One region of the Pandoraea oxalativorans genome, then DNA from elsewhere that is predicted to be linked to it. Evidence: predicted binding sites of a transcription regulator. Region 1 holds the regulator's gene; the other holds the start of a gene.
What was found. The regulator HrcA, encoded in region 1, represses chaperone genes, less so after heat shock. The targets are predictions, from matches to a motif close to TTAGCACTCNNNNNNNNNGAGTGCTAA.

Region 2: rpoH (RNA polymerase sigma factor RpoH) is a predicted target of HrcA. The motif match lies at 1,889-1,915, and genes of this name have one in related genera.

What each region holds. Positions count from the first base shown of each region.
Region 1 is NZ_CP011253.3:4,507,188-4,514,810, forward strand. Features, by position in the region: gene grpE (nucleotide exchange factor GrpE) at 1-191, opposite strand, end outside; gene MB84_RS19830 (hypothetical protein) at 504-698, shown strand; gene MB84_RS19835 (RNA-binding S4 domain-containing protein) at 891-1,292, opposite strand; partial or broken gene hemH (ferrochelatase) at 1,484-2,533, opposite strand; gene MB84_RS30555 (DUF6600 domain-containing protein) at 2,666-5,032, opposite strand; gene hrcA (heat-inducible transcriptional repressor HrcA) at 5,286-6,314, opposite strand; gene MB84_RS19855 (NAD kinase) at 6,397-7,341, shown strand; gene recN (DNA repair protein RecN) at 7,365-7,623, shown strand, end outside.
Region 2 is NZ_CP011253.3:564,311-571,933, reverse strand. Features, by position in the region: gene ybiB (DNA-binding protein YbiB) at 55-1,068, shown strand; gene MB84_RS02650 (nuclear transport factor 2 family protein) at 1,338-1,727, opposite strand; gene rpoH (RNA polymerase sigma factor RpoH) at 1,951-2,889, shown strand; gene MB84_RS02640 (ISL3 family transposase) at 3,015-4,235, opposite strand; gene cydP (cytochrome oxidase putative small subunit CydP) at 4,653-4,964, shown strand; gene MB84_RS02630 (cytochrome ubiquinol oxidase subunit I) at 4,954-6,558, shown strand; gene cydB (cytochrome d ubiquinol oxidase subunit II) at 6,585-7,623, shown strand, end outside.

The sequences.
Region 1 (7,623 bases):
CGGCGGCGGATGTTTTCCATCTCGGCGCGGGCGCGCAGCGCCTCGTCGCGAAGCGTTGCCGCTTCTGCCTGAGCCGCCTGAAGTTGCGCCTCGACCGAGGGCAGCGCGTCGTTCGCGCCCGCAGCGTCGGTCGGGGCCGCTTCGGCCTGGGACGGAATCGGCTGGTCGGGGGTGTTTTGCTGTTCAGTCATGAGTTGAGTCGTCAAAAGGTTCTTGCAGCGCACCACGACGATGCGCCGCCGGTTCAAATCCCTTTGGATAGTAGGGGCGTCCACACCGATTTCAAGAGCGGGCGGACATTCTGTGCGCCAGATCGGTGCGCGCGGCATACCGGAAAATATCCGGTTACACGCGTTACGAGTCCTCTATTGTATCGGCCGTTGCTGCGACCTAACATGAATTACGGTCCGGCGAATGGATGTACCTATCCGATTGACCATTCGACGGGCCCGGCCGCTCACCGGACATCCCCCGTCCGGTGAAGTGTTTTCAAGGAGCGCATCATGAAGCTGCCACTGGCTGTTGTCTTCATCCTTGCGTTGGTGACGACGGTAACGATCACGATCTGCCTGTCCGGCGCAGTCACCCGGCGCGATACCGAGTACGGTAGCGTGCGGGCGGTGCTGCATCACTATGTGGAAGTGCCGGGCCTGACGGGGCATTCGTCGACTTCGAATACCGGAATCCCAACACGCTGATCGCCCCGGGGTGCATGATCCTTTGCGGTTGTGCGCGATGCCGTTCCCCGGACGGTTCCGACTGAGTCGCCTGAATGGACTGAGACGGGACACCTGATTCACGCTCCATCCCCTTGCCCGCCGCTGCGCAATTCGCCAGCGGCGGTGTTCATTCAGGCATTGAAACGATGGAGGGACGGGGCGCGCGTGCCTTTACTCGCCAACGCCACCGAGACGGCGGCGGTCGCGCTTGGTCGGCCGTCCGTGCATCTGTGCCGCCGGCTCCTGGAACAGACGTCGGCGCTCACTCTCGTCGGCACGCGCCTGAACGCTCGCCTCGGTCTCTTCGTACAGCGACTGCGCGACCGGCGCAGAGCCGCGCACATCGGCAATCGCCTTGACTCTGACTTCCCAGCGCGTGCTGCCGTTGTCGACCGACACGACATCGCCGGGACGCACGTCGCGCGCCGGTTTCACGCGGGCTTCGTTGCAAAGCACGCGGCCACGGTCGACGGCCTGCGTGGCGAGCGAGCGCGTCTTGAAAAATCGCGCCGCCCACAACCATTTGTCGATCCGCGTAGCGGCGTGCGGAGAATCGTCCACCTTGACCGTCACGACCGCGCTCCCGCTTCTCCGTGCACGCCTTCGGACGGCAAGGGTGTTTGAACCCGGGTCTGGGTCTGGGTCTGCATCTGCGCCTGCGCCTGCGCGGCGGCAGCGGCGGCCGCACTGGCTTCCTCGAACGCGGCCACAGCCGCCACCTGACGCTGACGCGTCGACGCCACCGCCGCCGCCGAGGCATCGGCCTCGCCCTGCGGCGAGAGTACCGGCCAGCCTTGCAGATGACGCGCCGCGATCTCGCCCAGCGCCGTAATCCACGCGCTCGCGCCGTTCAGGCAGGGAATGAAGTGGAACGACTTGCCGCCCGCCGACAGGTAAGCGTGACGTCCTTCCATATTGATTTCTTCGAGCGTCTCGAGACAGTCGGACGTGAAACCCGGGCAGAACACGTCGACGCGCGGCGTGCCGCCACGGCCGAGTTCTTCGAGCGTCGGCGCCGTGTACGGCTGGAGCCATTCGGCCTTGCCGAAGCGCGACTGGAAAGTGAGACGGCACGTCGTCTCGTCCAGACCGAGGGCAGCCGCGAGCAGGCGCGCCGTTTTCACGCACTGGTCGTGATACGGATCGCCGAGGTCGAGCGTGCGGCGCGGCACACCGTGGAAGCTCAGCAGCAGACGTTCGCCGGCGGCAAAGTCCGGCCGACCGTTTTGCAGCCAATAGCCTTCGACCTGCTGACGCAACGCTTCAATGTAGGCGGGATGGTCGTGATAGTCGCGCACCGTACGCACGTCGGGCTGATTGCGCAGACGGCCGAGCACGCGGAACACCGCGTCGCTCGCGGTGGCGGTGGTGCTGCTCGAATACTGCGGATAGAGCGGCAGGACGAGAATCCGCTCGACGCCGTTCTGGCGCAACGCACGAATGCGCTCCGGAATCGACGGATTGCCGTAACGCATCGCGTAATCGACCACGACGTCATAGTCGTTCGCGTGCAGCAGCGCGCGCAGGGCGTTCGTCTGCTGCTCGGTATTGACCTTGAGCGGCGAGCCGTCACGAGTCCAGACCGTCGCATATTTTTGCGCCGACTGACGTGAGCGGAAGGGCAAAATCACCAGCCGCAGTAACGGTTGCCACACCAGCGACGGGATTTCCACGACGCGCGGGTCCGACAGGAACTCGCGCAGATATCGGCGTACGGCCGCAGGACGCGGCTCGTCGGGCGTACCGAGGTTGATCAGCAGTACGGCGGTCTTGCCGGACTGGCCATGCGAAATAGGTTCGGGATCGAAGCGCATGGAACGTACTTTACCGCAAACACGGGGCTCGTCCGGCGTCAGTCGTGACAGTCGATACTGCCGGAATGCGCCCTCCGTCGGTCAGTCCACGACCGGACGGAGGGGATGACGGTTATTTGCGCAGGCGGGCCCTCAGCCGTGCCGATGCTCGTCGTCGTGAGATGACCGATGGTCGGCCCTCGGATGTTCCTCATGCGCGGGGGCGCGCGCCCCTCCTTCCGGTTTGCCCTCACGCTGCGTGGGTTGCGGGTGCGGCTGCGCCTGAGGACGTTCCTGTTGAGGCTGCGGACGCGGCGCGGGCTGCGCATGCTCCACCGGCGGCTGCGGACGCGGCGCGGGCGTCGCTTGTGCGCCCCGCGCTTCCGGCTGTGCGGCGGGCGCTTGCGGTGATTGCGGCGGTTGCGGTGATTGGCGACGCATTTGCATCTCCCGCTGCGCGGCGTCATGCCCCGGCTGCGGGACGGCTTGCGGCGCTTCGCCGCGTGCCGACGGCTGTCCTTGCCCCGGAGCGGCCCCGTTCACACCGGGCGGATGCGGAACGCCGGAGGGCGCGGGCTGACGCTCGCCCGGTTGGGATTGCACCGCCGATGGACCCGGACGATTCTGATAAACGCCGCGTCCCGGATAGCCGGGATAGCCAGGCTCACCTGGAACCCCCGGCGTTCCCGGCACACCGGGCTGACCCGGTACGCCTGCATGGCCCGGTGCCCCCGGGACGCCCGGCTGTCCGGGCACCCCCGGCGCGCCATGCATCGGCGGCACAGCGCCGGTCGCGGGCAAGCCGCCATGGCCTGCCGTCGCACCGGTGGCACCGGTGGCACCGGTCGCACCCAGCGCGGGCTGCGCAGGCATCGCACCGTTCGCCCCAATCGGCGCACCGACCGGCCCATGCGTGCTGACGACCGTCACCCGGGGGGCGATGCGTGGCTGGCCATTCGGCCCATTCGGACCCTTCGTCCCATTCGGCCCGCCCGCGCCGAGATTGCGCACCTGCTGCCCGTTCTGACCGAACACCAGCGGCGCGCCGCCAGCGTTCGGCACCGGGTGCAGATTGCTCGTCAGCTCACGCGACGGCATGCCACGGGCGACCGGGGCACGCGTGGCCAGCACCTGCCGGTTGAACACACCTGCGGGCGGCGCACCTGCTGCCGGACGGCTGTTGCCGAACACGCTCTGCTGCACCGGGGCTACACCCGGCGTATTGCCGACGCGCCACGTCTGCGCGCCGCGCGGTGCAGCCAGCGCAGTCGGAGCGCCCACGGGGCGTCCCTGCACGAAAGCCTGCGCGGGCATCGTCGACACAGCGCCCCGCACATTGCGGTTCACATACACATTGTTGACGTTGATGTTGTTAGTGATATTGGTCGTCCGAACGATCGTCGAGCGATTGATGTTCGTGATGTACGACGAACTGGCGTGATACGCCGGACGGTACGGGTCATGGGGGCCAAGCGCGAACCACGCGAGCCCGACGCCCCCGGCGGCAAATGACACACCCCACTGATTTCCACCACTGCTGCCGCTGACCCAACCGACCAGCGCCGGGGCATACACCGGGCGCACCGCCACCGGCCCCGGCACCCAGCACCAGCGGGCATCCACGTAAGCCCAGCGCCCATAGTGATACGGCGCGAAGCCCCACGGCGCATCGTCCACCCACGTCCAGCCCCACGGATCGACCCAGGCCCAGTGGCCCGTGCGGTAAGGTGCCCAGCCCGACGGCACGTTGGACGGCACCCACACCGCACCATAGCTCGGCGTTTCCTGCCACGCGCCATAGTCGTCCAGACTCTCAAAGCCGGTCATGTCGCGCGGCACGTAGCGTGCGGAGACGGAAGCGTCTTCACGCGCGTCGCGATCGCGCATCCACCGATCGAAAGCGTCGGCCGTGAGCGGGCCGGTCTGCTGCTGCGTCAGGTTCTGACCGACGAACGCGACCCGTTGCCCTTGCTGAAGCGGGACCGACGCCCCTTGTCCATATGCCGTGCCAGCACCGCGCGAGACGCTCACCGTCGTGACGCCGTTCGGATCGACGTCCACACGATATTCACCGGCCTGTTGCGGCACGAACGCCAGATTCGGCGTATCGACTTCGTACGGCTGGTTCGGATCGACGCTGCGCAGGCTCACACCGACGGTGCCCTGCGTTACGTTCAGTTGCACATTCTGGTCGGTGACGGCGGACAGCGTCAGGCTTGTCGATGCGCCCATGCGCACGGCCGTGCCGCCCACGTGCATCTCTGCCCGGCTGTTGCGGTCGACCCAAATGGCATCGCCCGTCGTGAGCGGACGGTTGCGGTCCGCATAGCGCCAGTCGCTCGTGCCTGCCGGGGCGTAGGTGACGGTGCCGTCGAACTCGGACAGACGTGCCACGCGCCCCGGCGGATCGGCGCTCTGCGCCTGCGCCAGCCCCGGCGCACCTACAGCGCCCAGCAGACCCAGCGCCAGCCCGACGCCAAGGGAGCGGACCGTCGTCCGCCAGGAAATCAGAGATTTCATAAACACTCCGGGCCCTTTCGGTGGGCATGCCGTGCGCAGCTTGCAGGCGCTGGCGATCAGCCACCTTGTAGTTCTGTCCGAATCCTCCGGTGAGCCCGATGACGAACGCAAACGACCTCGCCGCAAGTGACGCTTGAAGCCTAACCCTGCCGCGTGTGACAGCGTGTAAAGGAATGCTACGGGGTTGTAACCGGGAATGGGCGAATCGGCGAATCGGCGGATCGGCCGATGCGCGAACGCGCCAGCGCGCCGCTCAGTGATGACTGAGCGCGTTGGAGAGGAGCTTGGCCGTGATGTCGACGATGGGGATGACGCGCTCGTACGCCATACGCGTCGGCCCGATGACCCCGAGCGTACCGACGACTTCGCCGTCGACTTCGTACGGTGCCGTGACGACGGTCATCTCCTCGATCGGCACGAGGCTCGACTCGCCGCCGATAAAAATCTGCACCCCTTGCGCGCGGCTCGACACGTCGAGCAGTTGCAGCAGGCCGGTCTTGGACTCGAACACGTCGAATAGCTTGCGCAGACGCTCCATGTTCGACGACAGGTCCTCCACACCCAGCAGGTTGCGCTCGCCCGAGATCAGCACGCTCTCGCGCGTGGTGTCGGCCATGGCGTCGCTGCCCGCCTGCACGGCGGCCTGCATCAGTGCGCTCATGTCCGAGCGCAGCGCATCGAGTTCGCCACGCAAGTAAGTGCGCACGTCGTCGAAGCTGTGACCGCCGAAGTTGGCGTTCAGGTAGTTCGCCGCCTCGACCAGTTGCGCCGGGGAGTAGTCCTTTTCCGTCAGGATGATGCGGTTCTGCACGTCGCCGTCGGGCGTGACGATGATAAGCAGCACGCGCTTGTCGGACAGGCGCAGGAATTCGATATGACGGAAGGTCTGGCTGCGGCGCGGGGTCAGCACCACACCCGCGAACTGCGACAGATGCGAGAGCACCTGTGCGGCGGAGGCGATCAGTTGTTGCGGGCCGGCCGGTTGCAGACTGGTCTGCACCTGCGTCGCCAACTGATGCACGGCCTCTTCGAGCGGGCGCACGGCGAGCATCGTGTCGACGAACAGACGGTACGCGCGCGGCGTCGGCACGCGTCCGGCCGACGTATGCGGGCTGGCCACGAAACCCATCGCCTCGAGATCGGACATCACGTTGCGGATCGTCGCGGGCGACAGGTCGAGACCCGAGAACCGCGAGAGCGTGCGCGAGCCGACCGGCTGGCCATCTGCGATGTACCGTTCGATCAGGGTTTTGAGAAGCGTTTGCGCACGTTGATCTAGCATGGCAAAAATTGTAACGCGAAACGTCGGTACGCGGCGTACGGCAAACCCCGACACGAGAACCGTTGCGGGCTCTGCGTTGGCGATGGTTGCTGTCATCGACTTATGGTGTAATGGCGGCATGAAAACTGGGAGCCCCTTCAAGACCGTGGCGCTCGTCGGGAAGTACCATGCCGACGGCGTCGCCGAACCATTGCTCACGCTCGCGGCATGCATCGCCCAGCGTGGGCATCATGTCGTCTTCGAGCGCGACACCGCGCATAACATCGGCGCAGGTGCCGATCCGTACCGCACCCTCGACATCCAGGAAATCGGCACACAGGCCGACGTGGCCGTCGTGGTCGGCGGCGACGGCACGATGCTCGGCGTCGGCCGTCAGCTCGCCGCCTCGAAGGTGCCGCTCATTGGCGTCAACCACGGCCGCGTCGGGTTCATCACCGACATTCCGCTCGACGAGATGCGTCAGGTCGTGCCGGCCATGCTAGAAGGACACTTCGAAGCCGAACAACGCACCCTGCTGGCCGCACGCATCGAACGCGACGGCCAGACGCTCTTCGAGACGCTGGCGTTCAACGACGTGGTCGTGAACCGCTCGGGGATCTCGGGGATGGTGGAGCTGCGCGTCGACGTCGACGGACGCTTCATGTACAAGCAGCGCTCCGACGGCCTGATCGTCGCTACACCCACCGGTTCGACGGCCTACGCCTTGTCGGCCAGCGGGCCGATCCTGCATCCGCGCCTCGGCGGTGTAGTGCTCGTGCCGATCGCACCGCACGCACTGTCGAACCGTCCGATCGTGCTGCCGGATTCGAGCGACATCGTCATCACGATTACCGGCGGTCGCGAAGTCGGCGCCAATTTCGATATGCAGTCGTTTGCCGAACTGCGTCAGGGTGACCAGATTCTGGTCGGCCGCTCCCAGCATCAGGTGACGTTTCTGCACCCGGTCGGCTACAACTACTACGCGACGCTGCGCCGCAAGCTGCACTGGAACGAGCATATCTCCGACGAAGATACGCCGCAGAACTGACTCCACGCCTCACCCGACATCCCATGCTACGCAGTCTCTCGATTCGCGATTTCGTGATCGTCGATCGTCTCGATCTGGAATTCTCCGCCGGCTTCACCGTGTTTTCGGGGGAGACCGGCGCGGGCAAATCGATTCTGATCGATGCGCTGGCGCTCGCGATGGGCGAGCGCGGCGATACCAGCATGGTGCGCAATGGGCAAACGCGCGCCGACATCACCGCTGAATTCGCCGCCGATGCCGAAGCGCGCCCCGATCTCGAAGCCTGGCTGCAAGCGCAAGCGC
Region 2 (7,623 bases), 1.7 Mb from region 1:
GCCCGAACACGAGATGGTACTGCAAGCGCTGGCCCCGGTGACGCCTGATTGCGTATGATGGATAGCGACTCGCCCACGAACCAGAAGCCGCATTCCACCGATAACCGCGTCATGACCTCCACCGCCCCCTTTGCCTGCGCCCCGCTGCTCAAGATCATCGCCCGCGGTGCGAAAGGCGCACGCGCGCTGAGCGCGGACGAAACCCGCACGCTGTTCGACGCCATCCTCGCCAACCGGGTCTCGCCCGCCGAGTTGGGCGGCGTGCTGATCGCGTACCGTATCAAGGGCGAGACGCCCGTCGAACTGCGCGCCATGCTCGACGCTGCGCACGCCACATTCACCCCGCTTGTCGCCCCGGCCGACGCCCCGCCGCCGGTGCTGCTGCCGAGCTACAACGGCGCGCGCAAACAACCGAACCTCACGCCGTTGCTGGCGCTGCTGCTCGCGCGCGAGGGCATCCCGGTGCTGGTGCACGGACAACATCACAGCGGCGCGAATCGCGTCGGCACGCAGGCGATCTTCGCGGAACTCGGTCATCCCGCGAGCCAGACGGCCGCCGAGGCAGAGGAAGCCCTGCGCACCCGCCGCGTCGCCTATCTGCCAATCGCGGCGCTCTCGCCCGCGCTGGAACGCCTCCTGGAGATGCGTGCGGCGTTGGGCGTGCGTAATTCCGGGCATACCGTCGTCAAACTTCTGCAGCCGTTCGCCGGACCGGCGCTGCGGCTCGTGAACTACACACATCCGGAGTACCGGGAGACGCTGAGCGAAATGTTTGCCGATGCGGCCAACAGCGCCGCCCCCGGGGTGCTGCTCGCACGCGGCACGGAAGGCGAACCGGTCGCAGACGCCCGACGACAGTCGGCGATCGACGGGTTTTCGGACGGGGCGTACCGGTCATGGCAGGAAGCCGAAGAAGGCGCCACCGGCGCACCGCCAGCACTACCTGCGGCCGACGCCCCGACCACGGCCCGGTGGATCGAGGCGGTGCTTGCGGGCGAGGTGCCCGTGCCCGCCCCTATCGCCCGTCAGGTCGAGGTGATTCGTCACGCTGTCGGGCTAACCGGCTGAAAGCGAGGAACGGGGGTGACGTCCGTTGGCAGGGCCGCCAGGCGACACAACGGCGTTAACACCTCGTTGAGACGAAATACGCACACAACGTCGTATAACTCGCGCGAAATTCGTCCCAAAATCCAAAAATCGCATAATAATTAGAGTTTTTCGGAACATTTCATCCCGAAACACGTCTAATTTTCTTTTTGGAGAGGACGCCCGGAGAGTACCGGCCGAGTCAGAATTCAAGCGGGCATCGAGCAGCGATCCGAATACGGTTGACCCTTTCAGTCGGCCGACGCCATACGGGTTGCCTGCCAGGAGATGACGCGCCAGGCTTCGGCCAGCAGCTTGTGCACTGCCGTGTAGGTCATTTGCGACGCGAGCGAGCCGGTCGCGGTTTCCAGTTCGACCTTGAGCTTGCCGGTGACGACCACCGTGTCGCCGAACTGACGGAGTTCCTGCGCTTTCGGGTCGACGTCGATGTCGAGGTAACGGCGGCGGCCGGAGCTGATCGCGTCGAGAAATTCGCGTTTGGTCTCGCGTTTGCCATTCGAATGCACGTAGAACAGATCGTCTGCGAGGAGCTTTTCCAGCTCGTCGACATCGCCTTCGATCATCGCTTCGAAGCGGGCCGATTCGAGTTGCCGTACTGCGTCAATGTGCTTTCCCGCCATGCTGACCTCCCTTCCTTCGCCATCACTTTACGCTCGTGGCTTGGGTTGCAATTTACACCATCCGGGTCACGTTTGCGCCAGTGACTTCTCCCGTTTGACGGGGGGTGCTGGAAAACCCCAAGAAGCCGGAAACTTCCCGTCCGGTAAGGGTTCTAACGTCTTTAGCACTCATCGAAAGAGAGTGCTAAAATGCTTTCCCAGAGGCTAACCAGGAGTCCACCACTTGAGTACTGCCGCCACCATGCATCCGACGACGCCGGCCACCGGCACGGCGCCGAATTCGCGTGCCCTTGCACTTGCCCCGTCGGCGTTGATGCTGCCGGGCAGTCTGGGCAATATCGACAGCTACATTCAGGCTGTCCATCGCATTCCCCTGCTCACCGCCGAGGAAGAGCAGTCGCTCGCCAAGCGTCTGCGTGAGAACGACGATCTTGAAGCCGCCCGCCAGCTCGTGCTTTCGCACCTGCGTCTGGTGGTCTCGATCGCGCGTAATTACCTCGGTTACGGTCTGCCGCACGCCGACCTGATTCAGGAAGGCAATATCGGCCTGATGAAGGCCGTCAAGCGCTTCGATCCCACGCAGGGTGTCCGGCTCGTGTCGTACGCCATGCACTGGATCAAGGCCGAGATCCACGAATACGTGCTGAAGAACTGGCGCACGGTCAAGGTCGCCACGACCAAGGCCCAGCGCAAGCTGTTCTTCAATCTGCGTAGCCAGAAGCAAGGTTTGCAGGCCTTCACGCCGGAAGAGATCGATCAGGTCGCGCGCGATCTGAACGTCAAGCGTGAAGACGTCATCGAGATGGAAACGCGTATGTCGGGCGGCGATATCGCCCTCGAAGGTCACAGCGACGACGGCGAGAGCGCGAGCTTCGCCCCCATCGCCTATCTGGCCGACTCCCACCAGGAGCCGACCGCCGTGATCGCCGCGCGCGAGCGTGACCATCTGCAGAGCGACGGTCTGCAAACGGCGCTAGGCCGTCTCGACCCGCGCAGCCGCCGCATCATCGAAGCGCGCTGGTTGTCGGTCGCCGACGACGGCAGCGGTGGCGCCACGCTGCACGAACTGGCAGACGAATTCGGCGTGTCCGCCGAGCGAATCCGTCAGATCGAAGTGGCCGCCATGAAGAAGATGAAAGGCGCGCTGCAAGCCTACGCGTAATACCGGGATCGGGTGTCGGAGGCAGCGACAAATTGCCACACGACACTGCGATTCCCAGTCGACGGAACATCGCCGACACCCAAGCCCCGTGAAGCCCCGAGAGGTTCGCGGGGCTTTTTTATGGTTCATTGAGCATTACCGGGGAAGGCGGCGCGGATTTTGAGGAAGAAGTATTCCTGGTCTCGGTAGCCGTAGGCGCGCCGCTTAATGACCTTGATAGTGTTGTTAATGCCCTCAACGATGCTGGTGTTTAGACGATGTCGGCATCTGGCCAGGATGCCATGCAGATAGCCTTTCAGACGCTGAGCGAAGGTGTTCAAGGGGGCTATTCCGCTTTGCTCGGCCTGCTCGCACCAGTGGTGCCAGGCTTGTTTTGCCCAGGCAGGTCTTCGGTAGAACCAGAGCCGCTTGAGTTCGTCCCTCAGGACATAGACCGTCAGCAGCGGCTGGTTGGCTTGCAGCAATTCGTCGAGCCGGACGGCCTGCTGCCGGTCTAGCTTGTCGCGGTTGCGCAATAACAGCCAGCGGCTCGATTTGATGACCCGGCGCGCGGGACGGTCCTGGCGCAGTTGGTTGGCCTGATCCACGCGCACCCGATCAATGACCTCTCGTCCGTACTTGGCCACGACATGGAACAAGTCATAGACGATCTCCGCCCGTGGGCAGTGGGCCTGGATTTCTAACTCGTAGGCCGTAGTCATGTCGATGGCTACGGCCTTGATGCGTTGGGCGACCCCACGCGGCAATTGCTCGAAGAACGCCCGAGCCGTCTCGCGTGAGCGTCCTGGGCCGATCCACAGCACCTGCCTGCTGATCGGATCGACGACTACCGTCGCGTACCGATGCCCTTTATGCAGGGCGAACTCGTCCATCGCTAAATACTCGATCCTGGACCAATCCGGTTCGCGCACTGACGCTCGGAGCCGGGCCTTGTCCAGCGTCTTGACGGTATGCCAACCCAGCTCGAAGAACCTCGCCACCGCCTGCACGTTGCTCGATTGCAGCAATTGGCTGCAGGCCGCCGCAAGCCGATCCGTCACCCGCTGGTAGCGACCCAGCCAAGTAAGCCGCTCCAGGCGCGGGCCACCGCATTGCTCACACAACAAGCGCCGGCGTGGAACATGAAGAACAACCCGGTACTCAAATAACGGCAGATCTCGCACCCGGCGCACCGTGGTCTCATGGACCTGGCGACATCGTGCGCCGCACTGCTCGCACAGCATCACCTTGGCGGTTGGCTTCAAATAGATCGACAGCGTGCGCCCTGTGCCCTCGGGCCACTCCACGCGTTCGACGGCATAGCCCTGCCAGCCTCCCAGCGACTCCAGCAGCTTGCGATCCAGCATCTCCACGCACTCCTGATGGCAAATTCCTGCCATCAAGAGTACGAAAACTTGTCAAATCCCTCCACGCTATTGCGCGATGAACCTTTTTTATTGGACTTCGAAAGTTCATCCGCCATCTGATCGCGACTTGATGCATCGCAAGGTCTGCGACCGAGGCCGTCGATAGAATCGGCTCGTACGTAGCCATGCTGCGTGCGAAGGACGGCCCGGGGGCCGTTCGCCGCGCAGGACCCTTGTCTCGAATCCGCTTCTCATCCGTCGTTGCCCGCAACGGCAGATCCGCATCGAACCAGCGTCATCTGCGTGTCATCCGCCCCCGTGCGCTGCGGTTTGACATTTTCAAGCGATAAGGCAAAATGCGCCGAAAGTCGACGCTGTTCCTGACAACACGACTTTCGACGCCAGGAGCCGTCACGGATGGACACCCACTCTCCTAGCAGTCCGAAGCCTCACGCCACGGCCTCACCGGCAGCAGCGGCCGCCACGGGCCTCGTCGCCTGGACGATCCGTCGCTGGCGCACCCGCCCTTCCCGTTTTGCGCTCGAAATCCTGATCGTTCTCGCGATCAAGGTAGTACTCCTGTTCATTCTGAAGCACGCGTTCTTCGACGCTCCGATGGCCAGGCACATGCAGTTGCCGCCGGACGTCGTGGCCCGCGCCCTGATCGGGCCGCAGGCCGTCGAAGTGCAGTCCCCCACCAAAAATCAAGGTGTCCGCCATGATCAGTAGCGAAGTCGTCGACCTCTCGCGCTTGCAGTTCGCCATAACGGCGCTGTATCACTTCCTGTTCGTCCCGCTCACACTGGGCCTGTCGTGGCTGCTCGTCATCATGGAATCGGTCTACGTGATGACCGGCAAGCAGATCTACAAGGACATGACCCAGTTCTGGGGCAAGCTCTTCCTGATCAACTTCGCGATGGGCGTGACCACGGGTCTCACGCTCGAATTCCAGTTCGGCACCAACTGGGCCTACTACTCGCATTACGTCGGCGACATCTTCGGTGTGCCGCTCGCGATCGAGGGGTTGATGGCCTTCTTCCTCGAAGCCACGTTCGTGGGCCTGTTCTTCTTCGGATGGAACAAGCTCTCGCGCATCGGCCACCTCGCCACCACCTTCGCGGTGGCGCTCGGCTCGAACCTCTCGGCGTTGTGGATTCTCGTGGCCAACGGCTGGATGAACAATCCGATCGGGGCGCGCTTCAACTACGAGACCATGCGCATGGAGCTGAGCAGCATCTGGGAAGTGGTGTTCAACCCGGTCGCCCAGGTGAAGTTCGTACACACGCTCTCGGCCGGTTATGTGACCGCCGCCATGTTCGTGCTCGGCATCTCCGCGTGGTACCTGCTCAAGCGCCGCGACGTGCCGTTCGCCCTGCGCTCGTTCGCGGTCGCGGCGGGCTTCGGTCTGGCGTCCACGCTGTCGGTCATCGTGCTGGGCGACGAATCGGGCTACACCACGGGTGAAGTGCAAAAGGTGAAACTCGCGGCCATCGAAGCGGAATGGGAGACGGCCAAGCCGCCGGCATCGTTCACGCTGTTCGGCCTGCCGAATCAGAAGGAGCAACGTACCGACTACGCGGTGAAGATTCCCTGGGCGATGGGTCTGATCGCTACGCGCTCGGTCGACACGCCGGTCATCGGCCTGACGCAATTGCGCGACGAGCATAAGGACAACATCAAGCGCGGCATGATCGCCTTCGCGGCGCTCGAAAAGCTGCGGGGCGGCGATACGTCGCCAGCGGTGCGCGCCGAGTTCGACAAGTACAAGGACGACCTCGGCTACGGCCTGCTGCTCAAGAAGTACACGCCGAACGTCGTCGACGCCACACCGGAACAGATCCTGATGGCGGCCAACGACACGATCCCGCCGGTGGCGCCCGTGTTCTGGTCGTTCCGCATCATGGTCGGCCTCGGCTTCCTGTTCCTCTTCACGTTCCTGTGGGCGTTCTGGCTGTGTGCGCGACGCCGTCTGCTCAAGCCGCGCTCGGCGTGGTTCCTGCGCTGGTGCGTGTGGGCGATTCCGCTGCCGTGGCTCGCTGCCGAGTTCGGCTGGATCGTCGCTGAAATGGGGCGTCAGCCGTGGACCATCGCCGGTATTCTGCCGACGCATCTCTCCACGTCGTCGCTGTCTGCCACCGATCTGTACATGAGCCTCGCGGGCTTCATCATCTTCTACACCGCGCTGCTCATCATTGAGATGTTCCTGATGGTGAAGTACGTCAAGCTCGGCCCGTCGTCGCTGCACACCGGCCGCTATCACTTCGAGACGGAAGGGTCGGGCGGGGCCGCGATAGCGAGCGACCGTCCGGCAACTTCGGTCTGATCGTCAGGGAGACACACATCATGATGATCGATTACACCGTACTCAAGCTGATCTGGTGGGTGCTGGTCGGCGTTCTGCTGATCGGCTTCGCCTTCTTCGACGGCTTCGACATGGGCACCGGCACGCTGCTGCCCTTCCTCGGCAAGACCGACGCGGAACGACGCGTCATCATCAACACCGTCGCCACGACGTGGGAGGGCAATCAGGTCTGGTTCGTGACGGCAGGCGGCGCGATGTTCGCCGCGTGGCCGCTCGTCTACGCCGCGGCCTTCTCGGGGCTGTACTGGGCGCTGCTGCTCGTGCTCTTCGCATTGTTCCTGCGACCGGTCGGCTTCGACTATCGCAACAAGTTGCCCAGCGCGCGCTGGCGCAACTCGTGGGACTGGGCGTTGTTCGTCGGCAGCACGGTGCCGTCGCTGGTGTTCGGTGTGGCCTTCGGCAACCTGCTGCTCGGCCTGCCGTTCTCGTTCGACAACACCCTGCGCTCGACCTACACCGGGTCGTTCTGGGCCCTGCTCAACCCGTTCGCGCTGCTGTGCGGACTGGTCAGCCTGCTGATGCTGGTCACGCACGGTGCAGCGCACCTTCGCATGAAGGCCGATCCGCTCGTGGCCGAGCGCGCCGGGCGCATCATGCGTCTCACCGCATTAGGCACGCTGCTGCTGTTCCTTGTGGCCGGGGTGCTGGTCGCCACGCACGTCGATGGCTTCGCCATCACGCAGATGGGCGCGACCGACTCGCCCGCCAACCCGCTGATGAAGCAGGTCACCACCGGCCCCGGCTTGTGGCTCACGAACTACCACACCTACCCGTGGATGATCGCCGCGCCGGTCGTCGCTTGTCTGTGCGCGTTGCTCGCCGCCCTGCTCGCCACGAGCCGTGCGTATGCGTGGACGTTCGTCGTCACCGGGCTGATGATCGCGGGCATCATCCTCACCGCCGGCTTCTCGATGTTCCCGTTCGTCATGCCCTCGGCCACCGCGCCGGGCAGCAGCCTCACGGTCTGGGACGCCACGTCGAGCCAGCTCACGCTGCAAATCATGCTCATCGCCGTCATCGTCTTCC